Regions from separate parts of the Pseudomonas sp. Arb-4-2C genome, predicted to be linked through region 2. Evidence: predicted binding sites of a transcription regulator. Region 2 holds the regulator's gene; each other region holds the start of a gene.
What was found. Region 2 encodes sigma-54, which starts transcription at its own class of promoters, with help from an activator protein. Its sites were predicted from a motif close to ANTGGCATNNANNTTGCTNT; they were not measured.

Region 1: the regulator sigma-54 is predicted to act here: its motif matches at 2,361-2,380, upstream of flgB (flagellar basal body rod protein FlgB).
Region 3: the regulator sigma-54 is predicted to act here: its motif matches at 1,108-1,127, upstream of AC0J41_RS05760 (flagellar basal body rod protein FlgF).
Region 4: the regulator sigma-54 is predicted to act here: its motif matches at 6,120-6,139, upstream of glnA (glutamate--ammonia ligase).

What each region holds. Positions count from the first base shown of each region.
Region 1 is NZ_CM146899.1:4,176,074-4,183,229, forward strand. It holds gene flgE (flagellar hook protein FlgE) at 1-691, opposite strand, end outside; gene flgD (flagellar hook assembly protein FlgD) at 722-1,450, opposite strand; gene flgC (flagellar basal body rod protein FlgC) at 1,466-1,909, opposite strand; gene flgB (flagellar basal body rod protein FlgB) at 1,913-2,320, opposite strand; gene cheR (protein-glutamate O-methyltransferase CheR) at 2,693-3,520, opposite strand; gene AC0J41_RS18865 (chemotaxis protein CheV) at 3,567-4,499, opposite strand; gene flgA (flagellar basal body P-ring formation chaperone FlgA) at 4,582-5,343, shown strand; gene flgM (flagellar biosynthesis anti-sigma factor FlgM) at 5,503-5,829, shown strand; gene AC0J41_RS18880 (flagella synthesis protein FlgN) at 5,878-6,345, shown strand; gene AC0J41_RS18885 (flagellar brake protein) at 6,438-7,156, shown strand, end outside.
Region 2 is NZ_CM146899.1:603,586-610,741, reverse strand. It holds gene AC0J41_RS02625 (KpsF/GutQ family sugar-phosphate isomerase) at 1-40, shown strand, start outside; gene AC0J41_RS02620 (KdsC family phosphatase) at 40-564, shown strand; gene lptC (LPS export ABC transporter periplasmic protein LptC) at 573-1,145, shown strand; gene lptA (lipopolysaccharide transport periplasmic protein LptA) at 1,132-1,677, shown strand; gene lptB (LPS export ABC transporter ATP-binding protein) at 1,677-2,402, shown strand; gene AC0J41_RS02600 (RNA polymerase factor sigma-54) at 2,591-4,084, shown strand; gene hpf (ribosome hibernation-promoting factor, HPF/YfiA family) at 4,158-4,466, shown strand; gene ptsN (PTS IIA-like nitrogen regulatory protein PtsN) at 4,479-4,943, shown strand; gene rapZ (RNase adapter RapZ) at 4,946-5,803, shown strand; gene AC0J41_RS02580 (HPr family phosphocarrier protein) at 5,819-6,094, shown strand; gene AC0J41_RS02575 (ZIP family metal transporter) at 6,133-7,026, opposite strand; gene AC0J41_RS02570 (superoxide dismutase) at 7,057-7,156, opposite strand, start outside.
Region 3 is NZ_CM146899.1:1,260,223-1,267,378, reverse strand. It holds gene flgG (flagellar basal-body rod protein FlgG) at 1-267, opposite strand, end outside; gene AC0J41_RS05760 (flagellar basal body rod protein FlgF) at 313-1,053, opposite strand; gene AC0J41_RS05755 (sigma-54-dependent transcriptional regulator) at 1,363-2,922, opposite strand; gene phhA (phenylalanine 4-monooxygenase) at 3,329-4,120, shown strand; gene AC0J41_RS05745 (4a-hydroxytetrahydrobiopterin dehydratase) at 4,239-4,595, shown strand; gene AC0J41_RS05740 (amino acid aminotransferase) at 4,595-5,788, shown strand; gene AC0J41_RS05735 (hypothetical protein) at 6,061-6,192, shown strand; gene AC0J41_RS05730 (hypothetical protein) at 6,262-6,444, shown strand; gene AC0J41_RS05725 (MFS transporter) at 6,560-7,156, shown strand, end outside.
Region 4 is NZ_CM146899.1:6,301,408-6,308,563, reverse strand. It holds gene AC0J41_RS28615 (glycogen/starch/alpha-glucan phosphorylase) at 1-1,565, opposite strand, end outside; gene AC0J41_RS28610 (YkgJ family cysteine cluster protein) at 1,825-2,262, shown strand; gene typA (translational GTPase TypA) at 2,491-4,311, opposite strand; gene thiI (tRNA uracil 4-sulfurtransferase ThiI) at 4,451-5,905, opposite strand; gene glnA (glutamate--ammonia ligase) at 6,234-7,156, shown strand, end outside.

The DNA of each region.
Region 1 (7,156 bases), 2.8 Mb from region 2:
CATCCGGGTTGCGCCCGTCTACCAGGGTGTAAACCTTCCAGGTGTTTTGACCCGTCTTCACAAAGTACTGATCCATGACGTGCGAGTTGCCCTGAGTGTCATAGATCGGGGTGCTGAACGACTTGGTGTAAGTTGCCAGCGTGTTTGGATCGAATACCACGGCGTTGGCGCCGGTATCGTTGATCACCGGGGCCGACGAGTTGAGGTTGATACTCGACGTCACCGTCGAACTCGACTTCGGTGCCAGGTTCGAGGTGTCGATCTTCAGGTCAGTCAGCACGCCGTTGATGATCTTGCCGTTGGCATCCACACCGTAACCCTGCAGACGCGAGGTGTAGTCGGTGTTGGTGATGAAACCTTTATCGTCGACCTTGAACGTACCGGCACGGGTGTAGGAGATCGAGCCATTGTTGCTCATGGTGAAGAAGCCGGAACCGTTGATGCCCATGTCCAGCACGTTACCGGTGTTGCTGATGTCACCCTGGGTGAATTGCTGCGAAACGTTGGCCAGGCGCACGCCATTGCCGATCACTTTGCTGCCAGTACCCAAGCGAGTTGCCGAATAAACGTCTTCGAATTCCGCACGGGACGATTTGAAACCGGCGGTCGCGACGTTGGCGATGTTGTTACCCGTCACGTCCAGTTGTTTGTTGGCTGCATAGAGACCGCTAAGGCCGATATTGAAAGACATATTCCACTCCTTTGTGCCGGTTAATCGGCTCTATATACCAATGGTTTGTACTTTGGACAGGGCGACGGAGCCCTTGCCGGACAGGTTGAGCATCAGCTCGCCACCGGTCTGGCTGATGGTCACGCTGTTGACGGTGGCCGGCAGATAGGTGGCCAGATCCGTCGCGGTGCCGTTGATCGGCGCGTTGGCCTTGAAGGTGTAAGTACCCACGGGCACCAGATTGCCGGACGAGTCCTTGCCGTCCCAAGTGAAGCTGGCGCTGCCGGCTGCGCGGCTGCCCAGATCAATGGTGCGCACAGTTGCGCCGGTGCTGTCGGTGATCGTCACGGTGCCGCCGGCAATCGACGAAGGCACGGTCGCCGAACCGGTCAGGCCTTTGCTCGGGTCGTCGAGCTGCGCGGTATTGGTCTGCACGATCACGTTGCGACCCACCAGCGACGACGCCTGCAACGCCTGCGACGAGTTGTAGTTGCCGGCCAGCGAGCTGACCGTGCTGTTGAGGGTGGTAATGCCCTCAAGGCTGCTGAACTGCGCCAACTGCGCAACGAATGCGCTGTTGTCCTGCGGATCGAGCGGGTTCTGGTTTTTCAGCTGGGTCACCAGCAATTGCAAGAACGCATCCTTGCCCAGAGCCTGGCCGCCGGTGGAACTGTTAGTCGCTGAAGCAATGCCATCCACTGTTGATCCACTGGTCTTTTTCGACGAGTTGGACAGCAGATCCTTCATGCTTATGGTGTTGCTGGTATCGGAAACACTCATCGCAGTCGTCCCTTATTACTGACCGAGGGTCAGTACCTTCTGCATCATGGTCTTGGCGGTGTTCATCATTTCGGCGTTGGTCTGGAACGACCGGCTCGCGGAAATCATGTCAGCCATTTCTTCCACCACGTTGACGTTCGGGTAGTAGACGTAGCCTTTGGCGTCAGCAGCCGGATGGTTCGGCTCGTAGCGCGCTTCAAGGTTGCTCTGGTCTTCGACCACGCCGAGCACCTGTACGCCCTGGCCCGCGGCGTCCTGGCTCTGGAACAGCGAGTTGCTGCCGCTGTTCTGACCGCCCTGGAACATGGTGGCGAACACCGGGTGACGGGCGCGATAGGTCTGGTCGATGCTCGAGGAGACGGTTTCGGCGTTGGCGATGTTCGAAGCCACGGTGTTCAGACGCGTGGTTTGTGCGCTCATGCCGCTGCCGGCAATGTTGAAAACGCTGGACAGGGACATGGATTACTCTCCGCGCAGGGCTGACACCAGCCCTTTGAATTTGCTGTTGAGCAGGGTGAAGCTGGCCTGGAAGCCGACGGCGTTTTCCGCGTAGTTGGACTGTTCCAGCTGAGCGTCCACGGTGTTCTGGTCGATCGAAGGCTGCATCGGCGTGCGATACATCAGCGACTCGTCGCCATTGCCCAGGCCTTCAGCTTCGATGTGACGGCTGTTGGTCATGTTCAGGGCGATGGTGCCGTTGGCGTTCTTCTGGCTCTGTGCTTCGAGCACTTTGGAGAAGTCCAGATCCCGAGCCTTGTAGTTCGGGGTATCGGCGTTGGCGATGTTGTTGGCCAGGACTTCAGCACGCTGGGCGCGGAAGCCCAGTGCTTTTTCGTGAATGCCGAGCGCTTTGTCGAAGCTGATGCTCATGTCGGGAACCTTCGGGTGACCGGTTTTTCGTATCTGAGCTTTAGCAAGCGCCGTGCCAAACAGAAAAACCCCCATAAACCGGGGCTTTGCGAGCAATCGGCAACGCGGCAATGCCAGAAAAGCGGCAACCGGTTTCCGCTGGCTGCCGCTTTTCTGCCGCTTGCCCTCCCCTCTCACCCACACCACAGACCCACTGTGGGAGCGAGCCTGCTCGCGAAAGCGTCGAGTCAGTCGATATCTGTTTTTCTGACACACCGCATTCGCGAGCAGGCTCGCTCCCACAGGGGCTTGTGGTGATTGGGGATTAAACGCCGGGCACAAAAAACGGGAGGCCTTTGAGGGCCTCCCGTTTTTTTGTATTGCCGCCGCCAATCACTTGGCCTGGTAAATGATCCCCGGGCTGCACTGGACCATCTGGTAATGATCCGGCAAACCGTTCAGCGCTTCGGAGGCGCCAAGGAACAGATACCCGCCAGGCTTGAGCGTGCCGTGAATGCGCAACAGGATGTCTTTCTTCACCTCGGCGGAGAAGTAGATCAGCACGTTGCGGCAGAACACGATGTCGAACTTGCCCAGCGCTGCATAGCTGTCGAGCAGGTTGAACGAACGGAATTCCACCCGGTTCTTGATCGGCGCCTTGATCACCCAGCGCCCCGGCCCTTTCGGGTCGAAGTAACGCTGCAGTCGATCAGCGGACAAACCGCGACCGATTGCCAGGCTGTCGTACTCGCCGGTCTTGCAGTTGGTCAGCATGCTGCCGGACAAGTCCGTGGCAACGATCTGCACGCCCATCTTCAACTGGCCGAGGTTGCTCCGCTCGAACTCATCGATCGACATCGACAGCGAATACGGTTCCTGCCCCGACGAGCATGCCGCCGACCAGATCCGCAGACGCTGGTTGGGACTGGCCTTGATCGCTTCAGGCAGCACCTTGTTCTTCAAGACTTCAAACGGATAGGTGTCACGAAACCACAGGGTTTCGTTGGTCGTCATGGCATCGACCACCTGCTCGCGCAAACCGCTGCGCGGCTGGGTCTGGATGCGCTGTACCAGCTCACCCAGGGACTTGATGCCTTGCTGCTCCATCAGTTTGTTGAGACGGCTCGAGACCAGGTACTGCTTGTTTTCACCGAGCAAAATGCCACAGGCTTTTTCCAGGAAGACCCGGAACTGTTCGAAATCCAAATTACCCGTAGACAATGATGCCGCCTCTTAAATCGTGTTGACCGCCAGGGGCAGAAGGCCCCTAGCTGATATCTGCTGCTTTGATCCGGTCGACTACCCGGGATGCCAGGTCATCAGGACGGAATTTGGCCAGGAAGTCATCGGCACCGACTTTCTTGACCATCGCCTGATTGAATACCCCCGACAACGAAGTATGCAGGATGATATGAAGCTTTTGCATGCGCGGGTCGTTGCGGATTTCCGCCGTCAGGGTGTACCCGTCCATCTCCGGCATCTCGATGTCGGAAATCATCATCAGGAACTCGTCTTCCGGTTTCTTGCCCTCATCGACCAGCTTGCGCAGGTAATCCAGCGCCTGCTTGCCGTCGTTCAGCGCCACCACTTCGACACCGACCGTCTGCAGGCAACGCGTGACCTGCTTGCGTGCCACCGACGAGTCATCGACCGTCAGCACCCGCAGCGACAGCGCCTTGCTCTGGGTCTCGACATCGACCACGCCGACCGAAATCGCTTCCGGCGTCGGCGCAACTTCCGCCAGCACCTTCTCGACGTCGATGATTTCGACTAACTGATTGTCGACCCGAGTCACAGCCGTCAGGTAGTGATCGCGACCCGTGCCCTTGGGCGGCGGATGGATCTCCTCCCAGTTCATGTTGACGATGCGTTCCACCGAGCGGACCAGGAAACCCTGGGTCTTGGTGTTGTACTCCGTGATGATCACGAACGGGTTGTTCTTGTCTTTCAACGCACCCGAGCCGGTCGCCATTGCCAGATCAAGGATCGGAATGGTCGCCCCCCGGATATTCGCCACCCCGCACACGACAGGACTGGACTTGGGCATCAACGTCAGCGACGGGCATTGCAGCACTTCCCGCACCTTGAACACGTTGATTCCGTAGAGCTGCTGACCGTCGAGACGGAACAACAACAGCTCCAGGCGATTCTGCCCCACCAGTTGCGTGCGCTGGTTCACCGAATCCATTACACCAGCCATGCCCAGACTCCTACACCAACGCCAAGTGTTGTTGCGACGCACATTCATTGCTAAACGGCACGGCGCTTGCTTTTTAACTCGTATGAACGCTCAAACGACATTTTTTCGACGCCTGACCTCCCGCACCCGCAAAGCGCTGTGCGCGGTGTCCGCCGTCTGCTTCTTTTTCGCTGGCAGCCCTGCCGGTGCTGATACGGTTACCTTGCCTGACATGCTTATCGGCGTCACTCAGGGCTTTCTTGAGTTCACCGTAGAAGACTATCTGGCCACCAGTCAAACGGAAGGCCGCTACGAAATCGAGGTCAACCAGCTCGACCCGCGTATGCGCATGCCTATGTGCGACAAGGAATTGACAGCGTCGCTGGAGAGTCCGGCACGTCCGCTGGGCCGGGTAACGGTCAAGGTTCGCTGCGAGGGAAGCTCGCCGTGGACGGTGTTCGTGCCCGCTCAAGTCCGCCTGTTTCGCGAGATTGTCACCACTACCCGACCCCTCAAACGTGCCGGGATTATCGAACCGCAGGACGTGACCTTGCGTGAACGCGACGTCAGTCAGATCAATCAAGGTTTTTTGACGTCGGTGGATGAAGCCATCGGACAGAAATTGACCCGACCAACGGTAGCCGATCAGGTCATTACGCTGGTGCACCTGGAACAGGCAGAAGTGGTGCGCAAGGGTGATCAAGTGGTCATCATCGCCCGCAGCGGTACGCTCGCCGTGCGCATGCCCGGCGAGGCCCTGGCCAATGGCGGCCTGAAAGAACAGATTCGAGTGAAAAACCTCAACTCCAACCGAGTGATCAAGGCGCAAGTCATCGCGCCGGGCCAGGTGGAAGTGGCCATGTAAAACGCTCACGCAGAAAACTGGCGCCAGCCCCGTTGCTTCCCTAAACTGTGCCGCAGCAGGGCACGCTTCGGCGCAGACAGCTCATTGCAAATGAGCCTAAAGTTTTCCAGGGAATGGCCGAAAACATGGCAAGCGTCCAAATTCCCAGAGGTTTTTAACATGGTCATCGATTTCAGCCGTTTGAACAGCTCCTCGTCACTTACAGGCAGTACGCGTACCAGCGCGCCAAAGGAAAACGCCGAAACCGGCACCTCTGCACCGCTGAATACCCAGGCCGAAACGGCCAGTACCGCAAAAAGCGGGGAATCGGTACACCTCAGCAATGAGGCTCAACAGTTGCAGAAGGTCACTGACAAGCTGCGTGATCAGCCTGCCGTCGACAAAGCCCGTGTGGCCGAGTTGAAAGCAGCGATTGCCGATGGCAGCTACAAAGTCGACAGCAACCGTGTAGCCAGCAAACTGCTCAACTTCGAAGCCCAGCGCTAGGCTTTTGCCGGCGCCAGGCTTTTGGACGCTTAGAACCCAAGGCCAGCCATGCACGACACTAATTTATTGCAACTGATCACCGACGACTTTGCTCCAGCTCAACAATTGCTGGAGTTACTGCAAACCGAGTCCCTCGCCTTGCACGGTCGCGACATGCCCTTGCTCGAAGATATTCTGGCGCGCAAACAGGCATTGATCATTCTGCTTGAACAGCATGGCCGCAAGCGCAGTGAAATCCTTGCCAGCCTCAACCTGCCGCTCGACCGCCAGGGTCTGGAGCAACTGGCCAGCCAATCGAGCATTGGCGATCAGTTGCTGTCCCAGAGCGATGTACTGACCGACCTGATTGCCCAGTGCCAGGCCGCCAACGTCAAGAACGGCCAGTCGATCCAGATTCAGCAGGCCACCACGGCCAATCAGCTGAAAATCCTCACCGGGGGCGAGCCACCGGCGCTGTATGACGCCACTGGCACTTTCGCCAAACCCACCAAGCCGCGTACGCTCAGCCAGGCGTGAGCCATTCGATGTGCCTGCACTATCAACCCGCGAAACATGCTGGCAAAATGCTGGCTAGTCGTAGTCAAATTTTGTCTGGAGATTGAGAAAACGTGCCAAACGCCCTAAGCGCGGATGATACTCCGCAGCCACCAAAGGTGCTGACCACGCCCCTGGAAATCTCCAGCAACCTGCGCCAGCTGCAAGAAAGCCACGACCCGCTGATCATCACCTTCCATGAGCGCAGTCAGCGTTTCCAGAGCTACCTGATCAAGGTCGACCGCGAAACCGCAACCATCGCCTTGGACGAAATGATCCCGCGCGATGGCGAGCGCTTTCTGCTGGCGGGTGAACCCTTCAGGGTCGAAGGCTTCCACGAAGGCGTGCGCATTGCCTGGGAATGCACCGGCACGTTGAACATCGAAGAATCCGAAGGTGATCGCTTCTACACCGGCGAGTTGCCGACCGAAGTGGTTTACCACCAGCGCCGCAACGCCTTTCGTGCAGCGCTGAAGCTGACCGATCTGGTCAGCGTCGAACTCGGCGGCGAAAAACTCAAGGCGCCGATCAACGGCAAACTGCTGGATATTTCCGCCACCGGTTGCAAGCTGCGCTTTGAAGGCGACATCACCGACCGCCTGCAACTGGGCCAGGTCTATGACCGCCTGATCGCCGCCCCGTTGTTCGGCAATCAGCCGACCTCGGTCGAACTGCGTTATCTGCACTTCGAAGAAAAGCTCAACATTACCTTCGCCGGTCTGCGCTTCCACAACATCAGTGGACAGGCCGCGCGCAACGTCGAGCGTTTTGTCTATCAGTTGCAGCGTGAAGC
Region 2 (7,156 bases):
CTTCAACCTCTCCGATCTGCTGCGTGCAGGAGTGATGTAATGACAACCGACCTGCTGCAGCGCGGCAAAGCGATCAAACTGGCGGTGTTCGACGTCGACGGTGTGCTCACTGACGGGCGCCTGTATTTCCTCGAAGACGGCAGCGAATTCAAGACCTTCAACACCCTCGACGGCCAGGGCATCAAAATGCTGATGAACGCCGGTGTCGAAACCGCGATCATCAGTGGCCGCAAGACCCCGGTGGTTGAGCGCCGGGCGAAAAACCTCGGTATCCCGCACCTGTTTCAGGGGCGCGAAGACAAATTGGTGGTTCTGGACGGTCTTCTGCAGCAACTGGGCCTAAGCTATGAACAGGTCGCCTATCTCGGTGACGACTTGCCAGACCTGCCGGTCATCCGCCGCGTAGGCCTGGGCATGGCCGTCGCCAATGCCGCCGATTTCGTACGCGAGCACGCCCATGGCGTCACGCGGGCCCGTGGTGGCGAAGGTGCCGCCCGCGAATTCTGCGAATTGATCCTGCGCGCCCAGGGCCGCCTCGATGCGGCCAATGCCGCGTACCTGTGAGCCAAAACATGTTTAGCAAAAAATTTCGCAACTTCCTGCTGTTCGGCTGCATCGCTGCAATGTTTGCAGCGGTCGGCTACTGGAACATCAGCCCTGAACGCTTCCTCGACAAACCCCCGGTCAAGGTCGAAGACACGGCCATCGACTGGTACGCGACCAACACGCATACCCTGCAATACCTTCCAGACGGCAAGCTGCAGTACGAAATGACGTCCGACAAGGCCGAGCACCTGAAAGCGACGGACGTGACCCTGGTCACCAAACCCGACCTGAACATGTTCCGTGGCACCGAGTTCCCGTGGCACGTGACCAGCGAGCGCGGCGAAGTCAATCCTGACGGCACCCAGGTAGAACTGATCGACTCGGTACGCATCAAGCGCACCGATGAAAAGAACCGCGACACCCTGATCACCAGCACACGCATGACGGTGTTCCCTCAGCAGCAATATGCGCAGACCGAGCAACCCGTTAGAATCGACGGTGCTGGCGGTGTATCGACTGGCGTGGGAATGAAGGCGTATTTGAAGGAAAGCAGGATACACCTGCAATCGAACGTAAGAGGACAGTATGAGGCTCGTTAAAACCCTCCCTATTTTGCTCAGTCTGGGCGCAGCACTGGGAAGCGTGAGCGCCTGGGCTCTGCCGAACGATCAGCAGCAACCTATCCGCATTCAGGCCGACGACGCCCAACTGGACGACAAGAATGGCATCGCCACCTATAAAGGTGACGTGATCATCACCCAGGGTTCGATGATCGTTAAAGGCAACACGGTGACCATCACCCGCACCCCGACCGGTGACATCGACGTCGTGACGTCGGTGGGCAACCTTGCCTACTTCGAGCAACTGCAGACCCAGGGCGATACCAAGCCTGTACAGGGCTGGGGCGTGACGATCCAGTACCACGCCGCGCAAAACCGCGTCGTGCTGATCGACAAGGCCAAGGTTGTCGACAAGGACAACAACACCACCCAAGGCGAGAAAATCGTTTACGACACGGTGAGAAAACTGGCCAGCGCCGGTCGCGCTACCGGCAATAAAGTCACCGAAACGCGTCCGCGCATCGACATGGTGATCCAGCCGAAGAAGAAAACCGACGAGAAGACCCAGTAATGGCAACTCTGAAAGCTCAGCACCTGGCCAAGGCCTATAAAAGCCGCCAGGTCGTGCGTGACGTCAGCCTGTCGATCGACAGCGGCCAGATCGTCGGCCTGCTCGGCCCGAACGGCGCCGGCAAGACCACCTGCTTCTACATGATCGTCGGCCTGGTGCAGGCCGATCAGGGCCGCGTGCTGATCGATGATCTGGACGTCAGCCACCAGCCAATGCACGGCCGCGCCAAGGCCGGTATCGGCTATCTGCCGCAAGAAGCGTCGATCTTCCGCAAACTGTCGGTGGCCGACAACATCATGGCCATCCTCGAGACCCGCACGGAACTCGACAAGGCCGGTCGTCGCAAGGAGCTGGAAAGCCTGCTGCAGGAATTCCACATCAGCCACATTCGCGACAACCTGGGCATGAGCCTGTCCGGTGGTGAGCGCCGCCGGGTGGAAATCGCCCGCGCCTTGGCCACCGCACCGAAATTCATCCTGCTCGACGAACCGTTCGCCGGTGTCGACCCGATCTCGGTCGGCGACATCAAGCAGATCATCCACCACCTCAAGGCCAAGGGCATCGGTGTACTGATCACCGACCACAACGTGCGTGAGACCCTGGATATCTGCGAAACCGCCTACATCGTCAACGACGGTCAACTGATCGCCGAAGGTGACGCCGCGACCATCCTGGCCAACGATCTGGTCAAGGAAGTGTACCTGGGCCACGAGTTCCGCCTCTAAAGCGCAATCGCATTCGGCCAGCCGTCCGAGTGCTGTAACGTTGAAGCGAAGTTTTATACGCTTTTATTGTTACAGCGCTCTAGGCAAACACGACAGTTTCAGGCATATAATTTGCTTAAGTTTGGCGCTCCGGCGCCCTGTAGTGGATGGCGCATGCGCGCCGGCGAATAAGGTGTTAAGCCCCTGCCATGAAACCATCGCTAGTCTTGAGAATGGGCCAGCAGCTGACGATGACACCGCAGCTGCAACAGGCCATCCGCCTGCTCCAATTGTCGACCCTGGACCTGCAACAGGAAATCCAGGAGGCCCTGGAATCCAATCCGATGCTCGAACGCCAGGAAGAAGGCGACGACTTCGACAACTCCGATCCTTTGGCCGACAACGCCGAACAAAAGCCCAACACCGAGATTCAGGAACCCTCCTATCAGGAAACCGCACCGACGGTGGACAACCTGGAAGATGGCGAATGGAACGAGCGCATCCCTAACGAATTGCCCGTCGACACCGCCTGGGAAGACGTCTACCAGACCAGCGCCAGCAGCCTGCCCAGCAGCGATGATGACGAGTGGGACTTCACCACCCGCACTTCCGCCGGGGAAAGCCTGCAAAGCCATCTGCTGTGGCAATTGAACCTGGCGCCGATGTCCGATACCGACCGCCTGATCGCCGTGACCCTGATCGACTGCATCAATAATCAGGGCTACCTCGACGAAACCCTTGAAGAAATTCTCGACGCCTTTGATCCGGAGCTCGACATCGAGCTGGACGAGATCGAGGCCGTGCTGCACCGCATCCAGCAGTTCGAACCGGCCGGCATCGGCGCCCGCAACCTCGGCGAATGCCTGCTGCTGCAACTGCGCCAGCTACCAGCCAAGACCCCGTGGCTGAACGAAGCCAAGCGTCTGGTCAGCGATTACATCGATCTGCTCGGCAGTCGCGACTACAGCCAGTTGATGCGGCGCATGAAGCTCAAGGAAGATGAACTGCGCCAGGTCATCGAACTGGTACAGAGCCTCAACCCACGCCCGGGTTCACAAATCGAATCGACCGAAGCCGAGTACGTGGTGCCCGATGTCATCGTGCGCAAGGACAACGAACGCTGGCTGGTCGAGCTGAACCAGGAATCGGTGCCACGCCTGCGGGTCAACGCCCAGTACGCCGGCTTCGTGCGCCGTGCCGACACCAGCGCCGACAACACCTTCATGCGCAATCAGTTGCAGGAAGCGCGCTGGTTCATCAAGAGCCTGCAAAGCCGCAACGAAACCCTGATGAAGGTCGCCACCCAGATCGTCGAGCATCAGCGCGGCTTCCTGGAATACGGCGACGAAGCCATGAAGCCGTTGGTCCTGCACGACATCGCCGAGGCGGTGGGCATGCACGAATCGACGATTTCCCGGGTCACCACCCAGAAATTCATGCATACCCCGCGCGGTATTTATGAACTGAAATACTTTTTCTCCAGCCACGTCAGCACCTCCGAAGGCGGCGAATGCTCGTCTACAGCGATCCGCGCGATCATCAAAAAACTGGTTGCAGCGGAAAATCAGAAAAAGCCGTTGAGTGACAGCAAGATCGCTGGTTTACTGGAGGCACAAGGCATTCAGGTGGCTCGCCGCACCGTCGCCAAGTACCGTGAATCCCTCGGGATCGCGCCTTCGAGCGAACGCAAGCGGTTGATGTAAGCCACGTTACAGCGTTCCAGTGGCAGGCTATTCAGCCTGCCGCTTTATGCACTGGCAACGAAGGAGAAGCTGTATGCAAGTCAACATCAGTGGACACCAACTGGAAGTGACCGAACCGCTGCGCACCTACATCAACGAGAAACTCGAACGATTGGAGCGCCATTTCGACAAGATCACCAACGTGCAAGTCACGATGTGCGTCGAAAAGCTGAAGCAGAAAATCGAAGCCACCTTGCATATTCCCGGCAGCGAAGTGGTCGCCAACGCAGAAGATACCGACATGTACGCTGCGATCGACTCACTGACCGACAAGCTGGATCGCCAACTCAAAAAGCATAAGGAAAAGACCCAGAGCCTCCTTCAGGGCGCAACAGGTCGTTAACACCCCCAACCCATGATCCGACTTGAAAGTATCCTGACCCCCGGCCGTTCCCTGGTGAACGTGCCGGGCGGCAGTAAAAAGAAAGCCCTCGAACAGATTGCCAACCTGATCGCCCGCGAAGTGCCGGATCTGGAGATGCAGGACGTCTTCGAAGCGCTGATCGCCCGTGAGAAACTCGGCTCCACCGGTTTCGGCAACGGCATCGCCATTCCCCACTGTCGCCTCAAAGGCTGCGAAGCGCCTATCAGCGCATTGATGCACCTTGATGCCCCCATCGATTTCGATGCAATCGACGGCGCACCGGTTGACCTGCTGTTTGTTCTGCTGGTCCCGGAAGCAGCCACCGATGCTCACCTGGAATTACTGCGCCAGATCGCCAGCATGCTCGATCGCAAGGAAGTGCGCGAAAAACTGCGTAGCGCACCGAGTAACGAAGCCTTGTATCAGGTCGTCCTGAGCGAGCAGAACGGTCACTAATCATGCGTTTGATCATCGTCAGCGGCCGCTCCGGCTCGGGTAAAAGTACCGCCCTGGATGTCCTTGAGGACAACGGCTACTACTGCATCGACAACCTGCCGGCCGGCCTGTTGCCTGAATTGGCCGAGCGCGCCCTGATTCACACCGAACTGGCCCAGCCGCTGGTGGCCGTCTCGATCGATGCCCGCAACCTGCCGAGCCATCTGTCGCGCTTCCCGGAGCTGTTGGAAGAAGTCCGCAGCCGCCACATCCAGTGCGATGTGCTCTATCTGGATGCCGATGAGGAAACCCTGCTCAAGCGTTTCTCGGAAACCCGTCGGCGCCACCCACTGAGCACTGCCAATCGCTCGCTGGCCGAAGCCATCAATGACGAAACCGCCCTGCTCGGTCCGATTGCCGACCTGGCCGACCTCAAGGTCAACACCACCAACCTGAATCTGTACCAGCTGCGCGACACCATCAAGCTGCGCCTGCTGAACCAACCGGAGCCGGGCACGGCCTTTCTGGTCGAGTCGTTCGGCTTCAAGCGCGGCATGCCGGTGGATGCCGATCTGGTGTTCGACGTACGCTGCCTGCCCAACCCGTACTGGAAGCCGGAACTTCGCGCGCAATCGGGTCTCGATGCACCGGTCGCCGATTACCTGGCGGCGCAGCCCGAAGTCGAGGAGATGTTTCAGGACATCTACGGCTATCTGAATAAATGGCTACCGCGCTTCGCCGCGAGTAACCGCGCCTACGTCACCATTGCCATTGGCTGCACCGGCGGGCATCACCGCTCCGTTTACCTGACTGAACGCCTGGGTCAGGCCCTGCAGAAAACCCTGAAGAACGTCCAGGTTCGCCACCGCGACCTCACTTAAAGGATTCACACCGCGATGCCTGCTCTGGAAATCGAAATCATCAACAAACTGGGCTTGCATGCCCGCGCGTCGGCCAAGTTCGTTGGCGTGGCGGGCCAGTACCCGGATTGCACCATCAGAGTGGGTCGCACCCCTGAAACCACGGTGGATGGCAAAAGCATCATGGCGATGATGATGCTCGCCGCCGGCAAGGGCACGAAAATCTATCTGAGTACTGAAGGCCATCAGGAGCAGGAAGCGCTGGATGCACTGGTGGCGTTGATCAACAACTACTTCGACGAAGGTGGTTGATTCAGTGTGTCGAGGGAGCCTGCTCCCTCTCTCATCCTTCAGCCCAGCGCCGTATCCATCACCATCATCAGACAGAAACCGATCAGCAAGCCAAGACTGGCGAGCTTGTCGTGACCATTGCGTCGCGACTCGGGGATCACCTCATGAGTCACCACCAGCAACATCGCCCCCGCCGCCAGCGCCAGTCCCAACGGCAGTAGCAGCTCTGCCAGACTGACCAGCCACGCACACAGCAGTGCAAACACCGGTTCGACCAGACCCGATGCCGCGCCGATCAAAAACGCCCTGACCCGTGACATCCCCGCCCCGGCCAGCACCAGCGCAATCACCAGACCTTCCGGCACATCCTGCAAGGCAATGCCCATGGCCAGACTGTCGGCATCCGGCATGCCACCACCAGCGGAGACACCGACCGCCATGCCCTCCGGAATGTTGTGAGCAATGATTGCGAAGACGAACAGCCAGATTCGCGGTGGAATTACCGGGTGTTCAAGGGAGCCAACAAGCGTTTCCGGTGAAGCGCCGGACAACCGCAAATCCACCAGGTAAAGGCCGAACGCACCGAGCATGATGCCCAGGCAGATAAGACCACTGGCGCCCCACGGGGTCATGCCCAGGCTTTGCGCGGCGGCAATGCCCGGCACGATCAGCGAAAACGCCGTCGCGGCCAGCATCACCCCGGCGCCAAACCCCAGCAGGGTATCGCTGAGCATCTGCGGCATCCGCCGGATCACCAGTACCGGCACCGCACCGAGCGCCGTGCCGAGTGCGCAGATCGCCCCGCCTTGCAACGCCCGGGAAAGCCTCGGTTCCAGATCCAGCCATTGCAGTCCGTGAGCGACCAGCAAGGTCATGCCCGCCAACAGCAAGAGCGACCCCACCGCGTAACGAAACATACGCCCACTTCCGATCGCCAGTGTTTCAGTGCCCATAGCCAGCCTTGGATTGTTTTTATAGAAGACTTAAACCAGTGCGGCTTTGTAGCGCGCAGCGACTTCAGGCCAATTGATCACGTTGTAGAACGCATTGATGTATTCCGGACGACGGTTCTGGTAACGCAGG
Region 3 (7,156 bases), 660 kb from region 2:
GGTGGTTTGCAGGCTGCCGGCAGTGAAGTTTTTCTGGGTGCCGACGATGCGCACACCCGTACCCAGTTGCAGACCCGACGGCAGTTCGCTGTCCTGGGTCGACTGGGCGCCTGGCTGACGCTTGATCTGATACAGCAGGTCCTGGAACTCGGCGCGGTCACGTTTGAAACCCGTGGTCGAAACGTTCGCCAGGTTGTTGGAAATGGTGGTCAGGTTGGTGTCCTGGGCGGACAGACCGGTTTTGGCAACCCATAGAGCCGGAAGCATTCGATTCTCCTCGTGCGCCTGTTTTACGGCGCGACGTTCTGATAATTAGCTGATCTGCAAGACCCGAGCCATGGCCTGGTCGTCGTCTTTGGCGGTGTTCATCATCTTGACGTGCAATTCAAACTGCTTGGCCAGCGCCAGCACCGACGTCATTTCTTCCACGGCGTTGACGTTGCTCGACTCAAGGAAACCCGACACCAGTTTGACATTGGCATCGGCCGGCGCCGGCTGGCCGTCCTTGGTATAGATCGAGCCGTCGAGGCCTTTGTTGAGGTTCTTGATGTCCGGGTTGACCAGTTTGATCCGGTCGACTTCCGCCATGACGCGCGGGCCTTCGCCCATCGCACGAATACTGATGGTGCCGTCTTCACCGACTTCGACCTGCTGCTCTGGCGGCACGGCGATCGGACCGCCATTACCCATCACGGCCATGCCGTTGCCAGCGCGCAGCACGCCAAGGGCGTCGATGTTGAGGCTGCCGGTGCGCACGTAGCTTTCGCCACCGTTGGGGTTCTGCACGGCAATAAAGCCGTTGCCGGTCACCGCCACGTCGAGGTCACGCCCGGTCTGCACCAGCGAACCTGCGGTGAAGTCGGTGGCGGGCCGCTCGCTCATGGCAAACGCACGCGCCGGAAAGCTGTCACCGAACACCGGCATCGAACGCGCCTGTTCCAGGTCGCGCTGAAAACCATTGGTGGAGATGTTCGCCAGGTTGTTGGCATGCGCCTTTTGCGCCAGTGCGTTCTGACTGGCGCCGGTCATTGCCACATAAAGGTACTTGTCCACACTCTTTCCTCTGCATGCCGGACGTTTGCCGCCCACCGCTGTACTGCTGAGCCATAAGCAATTTGCAGACCAACTTTTTTCTGGCGGCTTGCGGCCCGGTAAACAAAGGACTTGCGGGCAAGTGAGGGGAAATTTGAAATGTATCGAAGTCGAAAAACCGGCGGTGTTATGCCGCTTGGTGGCAAAGCCTGACAGAGAGGATGCCTGGACCACCGCTTTCGCGAGCTGGCTCGCTCCCACAGGGATTGCCTTTCAAAGTGGGAGCGAGCCTGCTCGCGAAGAGATCGTCACAGGCCATGTGTTCGCGCGCTATGACTCGCTTTTGCCAACCTCATACTCACGCAGCTTATTGGCAATGGTCGTGTGCGAAACCCCCAACCGCTTGCCCAGTTGCCGACTGCTCGGGTGCTCGGAATACAGTCGTTCCAGCACCGCTTTCTCGAAGCGCCCGACGATCTCGTCCAGCCCCCCTTCCAGCGAGAAATCGCCAAGCGGCTGACGCACGCCATAGTCCGGCAAGCGAATATGCTCAGCCTTGACCGTGCCGCCGTCGCACAGCGAAACCGCCTGAAACAGCACGTTTTCCAACTGCCGCACGTTGCCCGGCCAGTGATAGTGACTGAGGCGATCCATCGCCGCCGGCGCCAGTTTGGGCAGTGAACAACCGATTTGGCGGCTGGCCTGATCAAGGAAGTGCTCAACCAGCGGCGTCAAACCGTCCAGGCATTCACGCAGCGGCGGAATGTGCAGCGAAAGCACGTTCAAGCGGTGATACAAGTCCTGACGAAACTCGCCGCGGGCGCACAGCTCGGACAAGTCGACCTGGGTCGCGCAGATCACCCGCACATCCAGATACACCTCCTCATCACTGCCGACCCGGCGGAAGCAACCGTCCTGCAGAAAGCGCAACAACTTGACCTGCAAGCGCGGGCTCATTTCACCCACGCCATCGAGGAACAGCGTGCCGCCCGCCGTCAGCTCCAGCAGGCCGAGCTTGCCTTCGGCTCGCGCCCCTTCGAAAGCACCGGGGCCATAGCCGAACAGCTCGGTCTCGGCCATCGACTCCGGCAGCCCCGCGCAGTTGAGCGCCATCAACGGCGACTGCCCGCGCGGGCTGGCGAGGTGGCAGGCGCGCGCCAGCAACTCTTTGCCGGTGCCGGTTTCGCCTTCTATCAATAGCGGCGCATCCAGCGGCGCCATGCGTCGTGCTTCGCGCACCACCGCCGCCATGACTTTGGAACTCTGGAAGATGCTGTCGAAGCCCCGCAGTTCCTGCTTGCGCACGTTATAGATGCGCTCGCCAACGCGATCGGCACGGTGCAAGGTCAGGACCGCGCCGGCCATGGCTTCGCTGTCGTCGTGCTCTGATTGCAGCGGCGCGATGTCGGCGAGAAAGATGTCGCCCTTGACCTTGACGCGCATGCCGTTGATCCGCGACTTGTTGGCGCGCACCAGTTCCGGCAGGTCAAAATCCTCGGCATACCGTGACAACGGAATCCCCGGTACCTCATCCACGCGAACCCCGAGCAACTGCGCGGCGGCACGGTTGGCCGCGACGATCGAGCCGCCCATGTCGATCGACAGCACCGGGAATTCCAGCGCACCGAGCAACGCATTCAACTCCATGTGCCGGCGCTCGCTGGGCATCAGCCCGACGCGCTTGACGCCAAACACTCCGGCAATCGCCTCGAACTTCGGCCGCAACGCCTGGAACTGGATGTTGATCAGGTTCGGGCAGTGCAGGTAGATCGCATTGCCGTGCTCGCCCCCCACCTCGCCGCGCGCGACGTTGATCCCGTACTCCACCAGCAGATTGAGGATATCGCGCAGGATGCCGATGCGGTTCTGGCAGTGGACTTTGATACGCATAAAAACGCCCCGACGCTAGAAAAGTAAGTGCGGCACGACTCCTGTGGGAGCGGGCTTGCTCGCGAAAGCGGTGGGCCGCTACTGATGAGGTGGCTGACAGGGCCTCTTCGCGAGCAAGCCCGCTCCCACAATGGAAAGTGCCGGGCCAAGTTGCGGCGCACCATCAGATGTTTCTGAGGTGGCGCGCAGATAATTGTCAAGATTATGTGACAGCCACCAGCCTTTTCAAACCCGAAAATCACCGCAAACGCGAGATACCCATCAAAGCGTAACGATTTTTTTACGAAATCCGGCGAATTTTCCTACAAGAAGCACCTTCAACCTGCTGCATCCCTCCTTACTCTCAGGTAATTCTGAATCCATCGCTGGACATAACAAGAACGAATTCCCCTAGCAGGAGAGCAGTATGAAGCAGACGCAATACGTGGCCCGCGAGCCCGATGCGCAAGGTTTTATCGACTACCCCGCCGAAGAACACGCGGTGTGGAACACGCTGATCACCCGCCAGTTGAAAGTGATCGAGGGTCGCGCGTGCCAGGAGTACCTGGACGGTATCGAAAAACTCGGTCTGCCCCACGACCGCATTCCGCAACTGGGCGAGATCAACAAGGTGCTCGGTGAGACCACCGGTTGGCAGGTTGCCCGCGTTCCTGCACTGATTCCTTTCCAGACCTTCTTCGAATTGCTCGCCAGCAAGCAGTTTCCGGTGGCCACGTTCATTCGTACCCGCGAAGAACTGGACTACCTGCAAGAGCCGGACATTTTCCACGAGATCTTTGGTCACTGCCCGCTGCTGACCAACCCGTGGTTCGCCGAATTCACCCACACCTACGGCAAACTCGGCCTGCAGGCCACCAAGGAAGAACGCGTGTATCTGGCGCGTCTGTACTGGATGACCATCGAGTTCGGCCTGGTCGACACCCCGCAAGGCAAGCGCATCTATGGCGGCGGCATCCTGTCCTCGCCCAAGGAAACCGTTTACTCGCTGTCGGACGAGCCTGAGCATCAGGCCTTCGATCCGCTGGAAGCCATGCGCACACCGTATCGCATCGATATCCTGCAACCGCTGTACTTTGTCCTGCCGAACCTCAAGCGTCTGTTCGACGTTGCCCATGAAGACATCATGGCTATGGTTCGCCAAGGCATGCAGTTGGGGCTGCACGCACCGAAGTTTCCACCAAAACCGAAAGCCGCGTGATCCGCGACTTTTGCTGACAATTGAGTCTGTCAGTCGCCGCCACTTTGGTTTAGCGTGACGGCATTGACGGCCCGATAGCTTTTATAAAAAAAACACACTCGATTTCAGGAATAACACCATGTCCACTTTGAACCAAGCCCACTGCGAAGCCTGCCGTGCCGATGCGCCACAAGTCAGCGACGAAGAACTGCCGATCCTGATCAAGCAGATCCCTGACTGGAACATCGAAGTTCGCGACAGCATCATGCAGCTGGAGAAAGTTTTCCTGTTCAAGAACTTCAAGCACGCACTGGCCTTCACCAATGCCGTCGGCGAGATCTCCGAGGCCGAAGGTCACCACCCGGGTCTGCTGACCGAGTGGGGCAAAGTCACCGTGACCTGGTGGAGCCACTCGATCAAAGGCCTGCACCGCAACGACTTCATCATGGCCGCGCGCACTGACGAAGTGGCCAAGACCGCAGAAGGACGCAAGTAATGCACTTCGACGCCATCGGCCGGGTACCCGGCGACCCGATTCTCGGTTTGATGGAGGCCTATGCGCAGGACAGCAACCCGCGCAAGTTCGACCTCGGCGTTGGCGTCTACAAGGATGCCCAGGGCCTGACGCCGATTCCCGAAGCGGTGAAGATCGCCGAGGCGCGGCTGGTCGAGAGCCAGGACACCAAGACCTACATCGGTGGTCACGGCAACCCGCTGTTCGGCAAGGTCATCAACGAACTGGTGCTCGGCGCCGACTCCACGTTGATCGCTGAACAGCGCGCCGGCGCCACCCAGACTCCGGGCGGTACCGGTGCCCTGCGTCTGGCTGCCGACTTCATCGCTCAGTGCCTGCCAGGCAAGGGCGTGTGGCTGAGCAACCCGACCTGGCCGATCCACGAAACGATTTTCGCCGCAGCCGGGGTCAAGGTCAGTCACTACCCGTACGTGGGCAGCGACAACCGCCTCGACGTCGACGCGATGCTCGCAGTGCTCAATGAAGTACCGAAAGGCGATGTGGTGCTGCTGCATGCGTGCTGCCATAACCCGACCGGTTTCGACCTGAATCACGGCGACTGGCAGCGCGTGCTGGACGTGGTGCGCAGCCGTAATCTGCTGCCGCTGATCGACTTTGCCTATCAGGGCTTTGGCGACGGGCTGGAGCAGGATGCGTGGTCGACCCGGCTGTTTGCCAGCGAGTTGCCGGAAGTGCTGATCACCAGCTCTTGCTCGAAGAACTTCGGCCTGTACCGCGACCGCACCGGTGCGCTGATTGTCTGCGCGAAAACCGCCGACAAGCTCATCGACATCCGTAGCCAACTGGCCAACATCGCCCGCAACCTGTGGTCGACACCACCGGATCACGGCGCGGCAGTGGTCGCGACCATCCTTGCCGACCCGGAGCTGAAAAGCCGCTGGGCCGACGAAGTGGAAGCCATGCGTTTGCGCATCGCGCAATTGCGCAGTGGCTTGGTTGAAGCGCTGGAACCGCATGGCCTGCGCGAGCGTTTTGCACACATCGGTGTGCAGCGCGGGATGTTCTCCTACACCGGCCTGTCGCCGGAGCAGGTGAAACAGCTGCGTGAGCATCACAGCGTGTACATGGTCAGCTCGGGCCGGGCGAACGTTGCCGGGATCGATGCCACGCGCCTGGCCTTGCTGGCTGAAGCCATCGCCACCGTCTGCCAATAGTGACTGCGACATAAAACACAGTGGGAGCGGGCTTGCTCGCGAAAGCGGAGTATCAGACGACAATCAAGTTGCCTGATGCACCGCCTTCGCGAGCAAGCCCGCTCCCACATTTGCTTTGCAGTGATCTTTTGCTTTTCGCGCCCCCTGCGGCCATCTGTCGCATTATTTTCAATTAAAAGTCTGATTGTCATTTTTCCTGCTGTATCCTGCGCAGGCTTTCAAGAAGCGCGGATCTACCAGATCTATCAACAGACTTAGCGAGGAGCGCAACCATGCACGAGATTCCTAATCTCCCCTTCCCAAGCCTGCACGTACCTGAGCAGACGACCACGCAACAAGCCGGCGCACAGCAGCCCGAACCGAAAGAAGCCGTTGAGAGCCGCAAGGCCGACAGCGAAGAGTAAAACCCGCCGTACAGACCGTGTGGAAAGCGCTAAGATGCGCTTTCCACACTGCCTGAAACCGAGCCCGCCATGACCGACGAATTTTCTGAAAGCCAAGCCGCCGTCCTGATCGGCGCCACCGAGAAAATGATCGAGATCTGGAACCGCCTCTCCCCGGAAAAACAGGCCGCCCTGCTCGCCCGTTTCGGCAGCGAAGAAAACGCCCTCGCCGCCCTCGTCACCACACAACTGGTCGCCCCGGCCAAGTCGTGAATCTGCCTTGCGGCAAATAGTTTTACTTTTCCCCGCCCCTGAGACGTTCGCGCCGGTATCATAAGCAGCCTATCTAATCCTGCTTTCCCGTGGATCGTTTCCCATGTCGCCCTCTATGTCAGAGCCGCAGCGCCCCCTGGCGGTCACGCTGCAAGTCGTGTCCATCGTCCTCTTCACCTTCATCGGTTACCTGAACATCGGCATTCCGCTCGCTGTATTGCCGGGCTATGTCCACAGCGACCTGGGCTTCGGTGCGGTGATCGCGGGGCTGGTGATCAGCGTGCAATACCTTGCCACCCTGCTCAGCCGCCCGTACGCCGGCAAGATCATCGACAACCAGGGCAGCAAACGCGCGGTGATGATCGGTCTGGCCGGTTGTGGATTGAGCGGTGTGTTCATGCTGATTTCGGCCTGGACACCCCACTTGCCGATGTTCAGCCTGATCAGCCTGCTGGTTGGGCGGCTGGTGCTGGGCAGCGCGGAAAGCCTGGTCGGCTCGGGGTCGATTGGCTGGGGCATCGGTCGGGTCGGCGCGGCAAATACCGCCAAAGTGATCTCGTGGAACGGCATCGCCAGTTACGGTGCACTGGCGGTTGGTGCGCCGTTCGGGGTGTGGCTGGTCGGCCAGTTGGGATTGTGGAGCATGGGCGTCAGCATCATCCTGCTGGCGGCGCTGGGCCTGCTGCTGGCCTGGCCGAAAACCGCCGCGCCG
Region 4 (7,156 bases), 620 kb from region 2:
TCGGCGAAGGCTTTGCGGAACGCGGGTTTCTCGGCGAACGGCTGCAGATCGAGCAAGCGCTCTTCGGGGTTGTCCAGCAAGTCCGGCCCCAGCGCATCGACCAGCATCGAGGTCAACTCAGAGTTCGCCTGATACAGCCAGCGCCGGAAGGTGATGCCGTTGGTTTTGTTGTTGATCCGCTCCGGGTAGAGCTTGTGCAGTTCGGCAAATACAGTCTTGCGCATCAGTTGCGTGTGCAGCCCGGACACGCCGTTGACGCTGTGCGAACCGAGAAACGCGAGGTTGCCCATGCGTACCCGACGACCGTTGTCCTCTTCGATCAGCGACACCGCGCGCAATACGTCGAAGTCATGAATACCCTTGGCCCGCAGCGAATCGATGTGCTGGGCGTTGATCAGATAGATGATCTGCATGTGCCGCGGCAGCATGCGTTCCATCAGGCCGACCGGCCAGGTTTCCAGTGCTTCGGGCAGCAGCGTGTGGTTGGTGTACGACAAGGTATCGACGGTGACTTGCCACGCGGCATCCCAGGCCACGTCGTAGACATCGACCAGTTGTCGCATCAGCTCGGCGACGGCAATCGAGGGGTGGGTGTCGTTGAGCTGGATCGCCGCATGGTCGCCCAGGGTCAGCACCGAGGTGTGCATGTTGCGATGACGACGCAGCAAGTCCTGCAGGGAAGCGGCGACAAAGAAGTATTCCTGCCGCAGGCGCAGCTCCTGCCCGGCCTCGGTGCTATCCGCCGGGTAAAGCACGCGGGAAATACTTTCGGCCCGGGCCACTTCGGCGACGGCACCCAAGTGGTCACCGGCGTTGAAGCGTTCCAGGTGCAGGTCTTCCATGGCCCGCGCCCGCCAGAGGCGCAAGGTGTTGACGCTGGCCCCGCGCCAACCGACGACTGGCGTGTCGTAGGCAATCGCCCGCACGGTTTCAGCCGGCGACCAGACTTGTTTGGATTTGCCGGAAACGTCGGTGACGGTTTCGACACTGCCGCCGAAACCGATGGTGTAAACGACTTCCGGCCGCTCGAATTCCCAAGGGTTGCCGAAATCCAGCCAGTGTTCGGTCTGTTCCTGCTGCCAGCCATCGACGATGGCCTGGCGGAACAGCCCGTGTTCATAACGAATGCCGTAGCCGTGACCGGCGATGCCGAGGGTCGACATGCTTTCCATGAAGCACGCCGCCAGACGCCCGAGGCCACCGTTGCCCAGTGCCGCATCCGGCTCCAATAAGCGGATGCGCTCCAGATCGACACCCAGCTCGGTCAGCGCTTCACGGGCGACGTCGAGCAGGCCGAGGTTGCTCAGGCTGTCGTAGAGCAAGCGGCCGATGAGAAATTCCAGCGAGAGGTAATACACCCGCTTCTGGCCTTTGCGGTAGATCTGCCGGGTGTGATCCATCCAGTGTTCGACCATGTGATCACGCGCCGCCAGGGCGATGGCCTCGAACCAGTCATGGTCGAAGGCGTGATCCGGGTCTTTGCCCACCGCGTAGGTGAGTTTGGTCAGGACGGCGTCGCGGAATGCGGCCACCTCTGCTTCGCGAACTAGTGGTTCTTGAGTCATCGATAGGACCTCGAGCGAGCGGGGAATTGTCTGAGCCTAGACGGTCTGACCGACGGTAGAGGCGCAGGTTCGGCAGTTTTTCCTGAGACGGTGAGATCGCCCGGCATTACCTTGGCGAGTGGGCTAATGAATGCAGGGGCCGTGCCGTACTGCCGGCCAGTTGAGCGACATTTGCAAAAATCTGGCGAAAGGTTGTTCAAAAATCCACCAGTCCCGGTATGATCGCGCGCCCTGATGCACACACGCCTGGTAACTCCCGATGATGAAGCCCAACCTGATTGCCGCTGCCGAGATCGACCGTCTCGATACGTGGGCCAAATATTCGGCCCCGATGTGCGGTTCCTGCATGTCGAGCTGCTGCACGCTGCCGGTCGAGGTCAAGATCAAGGACCTGGTGCGCATCGGTGTGGTCGACGAGTTCGAGCTGGGCGACCCGCCGAAGAACATCGCCAAACGCCTGCAAAAGGAAGGACTGGTCGAGCGTTTCAATCAGAAGTCGGGGATCTTCACCCTGCAGCGCATGAGCAACAACGATTGCTACTACCTGGATCGTAAGAGCCGCCTGTGCACCATTTATGACAAGCGCCCGGACACCTGCCGCAATCACCCCAAGATCGGGCCGCGCCCGGGGTATTGCGCGTACAAGCCGAAAGAAGTCGAGCGTGTGCAGAATTTCCGGGCAATCGAGAAGTTTTGATCTGCCTTGAGATTTTCGGCGGCTGATCGGCCGCCTTCGCGAGCAGGCTCGCTCCCACAGTAGATTCTCGGTGAACACAAATCTTGTGTATGCCATCGAACTCTTGTGGGAGCGGGCTTGCTCGCGAAGAGGCCAGCACAAACACCGCACAAACCTCAGTTAAACCCCAGACAAACAAAAACGCCCCCGGTCTCGCGACCGGGGGCGTTTTTTCAAGCTCGGGCTAAATTACGCCTTGGCTTTCTTGGCAGCGCGGGTACGCTCGCTTTCGTCCAGGATCTTCTTGCGAAGACGGATGGACTTAGGCGTAACTTCGCACAGCTCGTCTTCCTGGATGTATTCCAGAGCCTGTTCCAGGGTGAAGCGAACAGGTGGGACCAGAGCGATGGTTTCGTCTTTACCCGAAGCACGCATGTTGTCGAGCTTCTTGCCTTTGGTCGGGTTTACACCCAGGTCGTTGTCGCGGCTGTTCTGACCAACGATCTGACCGTTGTAGATCTCCTGGCCGTGTTCTACGAACAGCTTGCCACGAGCCTGCAGGGTTTCCAGGGAGTAGGTCAGTGCCTTGCCGGTTTCAACCGAAACCAGAACGCCGTTCTGACGGCCGGACATGTGGCCCGACTTCACTGGAGCGTAACGGTCGAAGATCGAGGTCAGGATGCCAGCACCGTTGGTCAGGGTCAGGAACTGGTTACGGAAACCGATCAGACCGCGAGCAGGGATGTTGTATTCCAGACGAACACGGCCCTTGCCATCCGGCACCATGTTGCTCAGGTCGCCTTTACGCAGACCCATCTCTTCCATGACCTTGCCCTGCGATTCTTCAGGGATGTCGATGGTCACGTTTTCGAACGGTTCCTGCTTCACGCCGTCAACTTCACGGATGATCACTTCAGGACGGCCCAGGGCCAGCTCGAAGCCTTCGCGACGCATGGTTTCGATCAGTACCGAGAGGTGCAGCTCACCACGGCCGGAAACCTTGAACTTGTCAGCCGAGTCGCCTTCTTCAACGCGCAGTGCAACGTTGTACAGCAGCTCTTTGTCCAGACGATCCTTGATGTTGCGGGAGGTCACGAACTTGCCTTCTTTACCGCAGAATGGCGAGTCGTTTACCTGGAAGGTCATGGAAACGGTTGGCTCGTCAACGGTCAGAGGCTTCATCGCCTCGACGGTGTTGATGTCGCACAGGGTGTCGGAGATGAACAGCTCGTCGAAACCGCTGATGCAGACGATGTCGCCGGCCGCTGCTTCTTCAACGTCGATGCGGTGCAGACCGTGGTGACCCATCAGCTTCAGGATACGACCGTTGCGGCGCTTGCCGTCGGCGCTGATAGCGACAACCGGGGTGTTCGGCTTGACGCGACCACGAGCGATACGGCCAACGCCGATAACACCCAGGAAGCTGTTGTAGTCCAGAGCGGAGATCTGCATCTGGAACGGACCGTCACGGTCAACGGCCGGAGGCGGAACGTGGTCGACTACCGCTTGGTACAGCGGGGTCATGTCTTCAGCCATTGCGGTGTGATCCAGACCGGCAATGCCGTTCAGGGCCGAGGCGTAAACAACCTGGAAGTCCAGTTGTTCTTCGGTTGCACCGAGGTTGTCGAACAGGTCGAAGATCTGGTCCAGAACCCAGTCCGGACGCGCGCCTGGACGGTCAACCTTGTTGATGACCACGATTGGACGCAGGCCGGCTTCGAAAGCCTTCTTGGTCACGAAACGGGTTTGCGGCATAGGGCCGTCTTGAGCGTCAACCAGCAGCAGAACGGAGTCAACCATCGACATTACGCGTTCAACTTCGCCGCCGAAGTCGGCGTGGCCCGGGGTGTCCACGATGTTGATGTGGTAGCCGTTCCAGTTGATGGCGGTGTTTTTCGCCAGAATGGTAATACCGCGCTCTTTTTCCTGGTCGTTGGAGTCCATCACGCGCTCGTCGTTGAGCTCGTTGCGCTCCAGGGTGCCGGATTGACGCAGGAGTTTGTCTACCAGGGTGGTCTTACCATGGTCAACGTGGGCAATGATGGCGATGTTACGTAGATTTTCGATCACTTGTGTATCTCGATCAGAGGATTCGGTTTGCTGACAAGTCTTGGCAGCGATTAACAGTAGTGTCCGGCATGGCCGTTACAGCTTGACGGCGGTGTCGGGGGGCCGGTGACGCAGGCCACAGGCAAACAGCCCCGGGCACTTAGCTCGGTCGATAAACGCGCACATTGGCATGCCCCTCACTGAGCAAATGGTGAGCATGCAGGCGACTCATCACGCCTTTGTCGCAATACAGCAGGTACTGGCGAGTCGGATCCAGCTCCTTGAAACGAGCGTTCACTGCGTAGAACGGCATCGTCTGTACTTCTATGCCGGCAAGCTCCAGCGGGTCATCCTCGGCCGCATCCGGGTGACGGATGTCGATGACGATCTGACCGGCCAGTGCTTCGCCGACTTCTTCGATCTGCAAGTCCTGGCCCAATTCGTCGATCACCCGATCGATCGGCACCAGTTTGGCGTTTTCGAGCGCACGCTCGAGAACCGCCATGTCGAATTCTTTCTCTTCGTGCTCAACGCGGTAGCGTTTGGCGGCAGTCTTCGGATTGACCGAAATGACCCCGCAATATTCCGGCATGTGCCGGGCGAAATCGGCGGTGCCGATCTCGTTGGCCGTGTCGATGATGTCCTGCTTGTGCGCGACGATCAGCGGGCGCAGGACCAGCTTGTCGGTCACGCAGTCGATCACCGACAGGTTCGGCAAGGTCTGGCTCGACACCTGGGAGATCGCCTCACCAGTCACCAGCGCATCGATGTGCAGGCGGTCGGCAATGGCGGAGGACGCGCGCAACATCATACGCTTCAATACGACGCCCATATGACTGTTATCGACTTTGCCGAGAATTTCGCCCAACACTTCTTCGAACGGAACACTGACAAATAGCACGCGTTGCGAGCTGCCGTACTTCTTCCAGATGAAATGCGCGACTTCCATCACGCCCAATTCATGGGCACGACCGCCCAGATTGAAGAAGCAGAAATGCGCCATCAGGCCGCGGCGCATGATCTGGTAGGCGGCAACCGTCGAGTCAAAGCCGCCGGACATCAATACCAGCGTCTGCTCCAGGGCACCGAGCGGGTAACCGCCGATGCCGTTGTGCTGGCTGTGGATGACAAACAACCGTTGGTCGCGAACTTCGATGCGAACTTCGATTTCCGGTGCCTTGAGGTCGATTCCGGCCGCCCCGCACTCACGACGCAGCTTGCTGCCGACGTATTTTTCAACGTCCATCGAGCTGAACGGGTGCTTGCCTGCACGCTTGCAGCGCACCGAGAAAATCTTCCCGGCCAGCTCATCGCCGTAGTGCTGTTTGCACTTCTCGGTGATGTCGTCGAAGTCACCCAGCGGGTACTCGTCGATCTGCAGAAAATGCGCAACGCCCGGGGTGCAGACCAGGCGCTCGCCCATCTCTTTCAAGGCTTTGGGGTCGGTAACGCGGGTTTCCAGCTCGAGATTGTCCCACACACCGTTCACCACCACGGCCGGGTCCAGATCGCGGAGCACGGCGCGGATGTTCTTGGCCAACTGGCGGATGAAACGCATCCGGACAGGGCGGCTTTTGATGGTGATCTCGGGGAAGACTTTTACGATTAGTTTCATGAAAACAGCGCGCGCAGGGCCAGCCGAAAAAGGGGGGCGCGGATTATAGCGGAAATTGCTCAAGGTTTAACCAGTTAATATGCAGAAGGTTTGTCATGCACCAAAACGGGTCATTTTCAGATTTGCACGCTACATTAAGGGGCGAGATTTTCCCCTTTATTGCGCTTTGCACCGCTGCAAGCGTGAATTTGGGGCAAAAAACCCATGGTGGGGCACTGGCATGCAATTTGCTCCCTTGTGAGGCAGGTTGCCTTGGCAGAGTATCTGCGCCGGCATCACCCATATTAAGGGCATCCACTACCAAGCCCTAAGCCACCCGGAGGACACTATGTCGAAGTCGGTTCAACTCATCAAAGATCATGACGTCAAGTGGATTGATCTGCGCTTCACGGACACCAAAGGCACTCAGCACCACGTGACCATGCCGGCTCGCGATGCGCTGGAAGACGACTTCTTCGAAGTCGGCAAGATGTTCGACGGTTCCTCCATCGCTGGCTGGAAAGGCATCGAAGCCTCCGACATGATCCTGCTGCCGGACGACGATACTGCCGTGCTCGATCCGTTCACCGAAGACGCGACCCTGATCCTGGTCTGCGACATCATCGAACCGTCGACCATGCAAGGTTACGATCGCGACCCGCGCGCCATCGCTCACCGCGCCGAGGAATACCTGAAGACCACCGGTATCGGTGACACCGTCTTCGCCGGTCCAGAACCAGAATTCTTCATCTTCGACGAAGTGAAGTTCAAGTCGGATATCTCCGGCTCGATGTTCAAGATCTACTCCGAACAAGGCTCGTGGATGTCCGACCAGGACATCGAAGGCGGCAACAAAGGCCACCGTCCTGGTATCAAAGGCGGCTACTTCCCGGTTCCGCCGTTCGACCACGATCACGAAATCCGTACTGCCATGTGCAACGCACTGGAAGAGATGGGCCAGACCGTTGAAGTTCACCACCACGAAGTGGCGACTGCCGGTCAGAACGAAATTGGTGTCAAGTTCAACACCCTGGTGAAGAAAGCTGACGAAGTTCAGACTCTGAAATACGTTGTACACAACGTTGCCGACGCTTACGGCCGCACTGCGACCTTCATGCCGAAGCCACTGTACGGCGACAACGGCTCGGGCATGCACGTGCACATGTCCATCGCCAAAGACGGCAAGAACACCTTCGCGGGTGAAGGCTATGCCGGCCTGTCCGAAACCGCCCTGTACTTCATCGGCGGTATCATCAAGCACGGTAAGGCCCT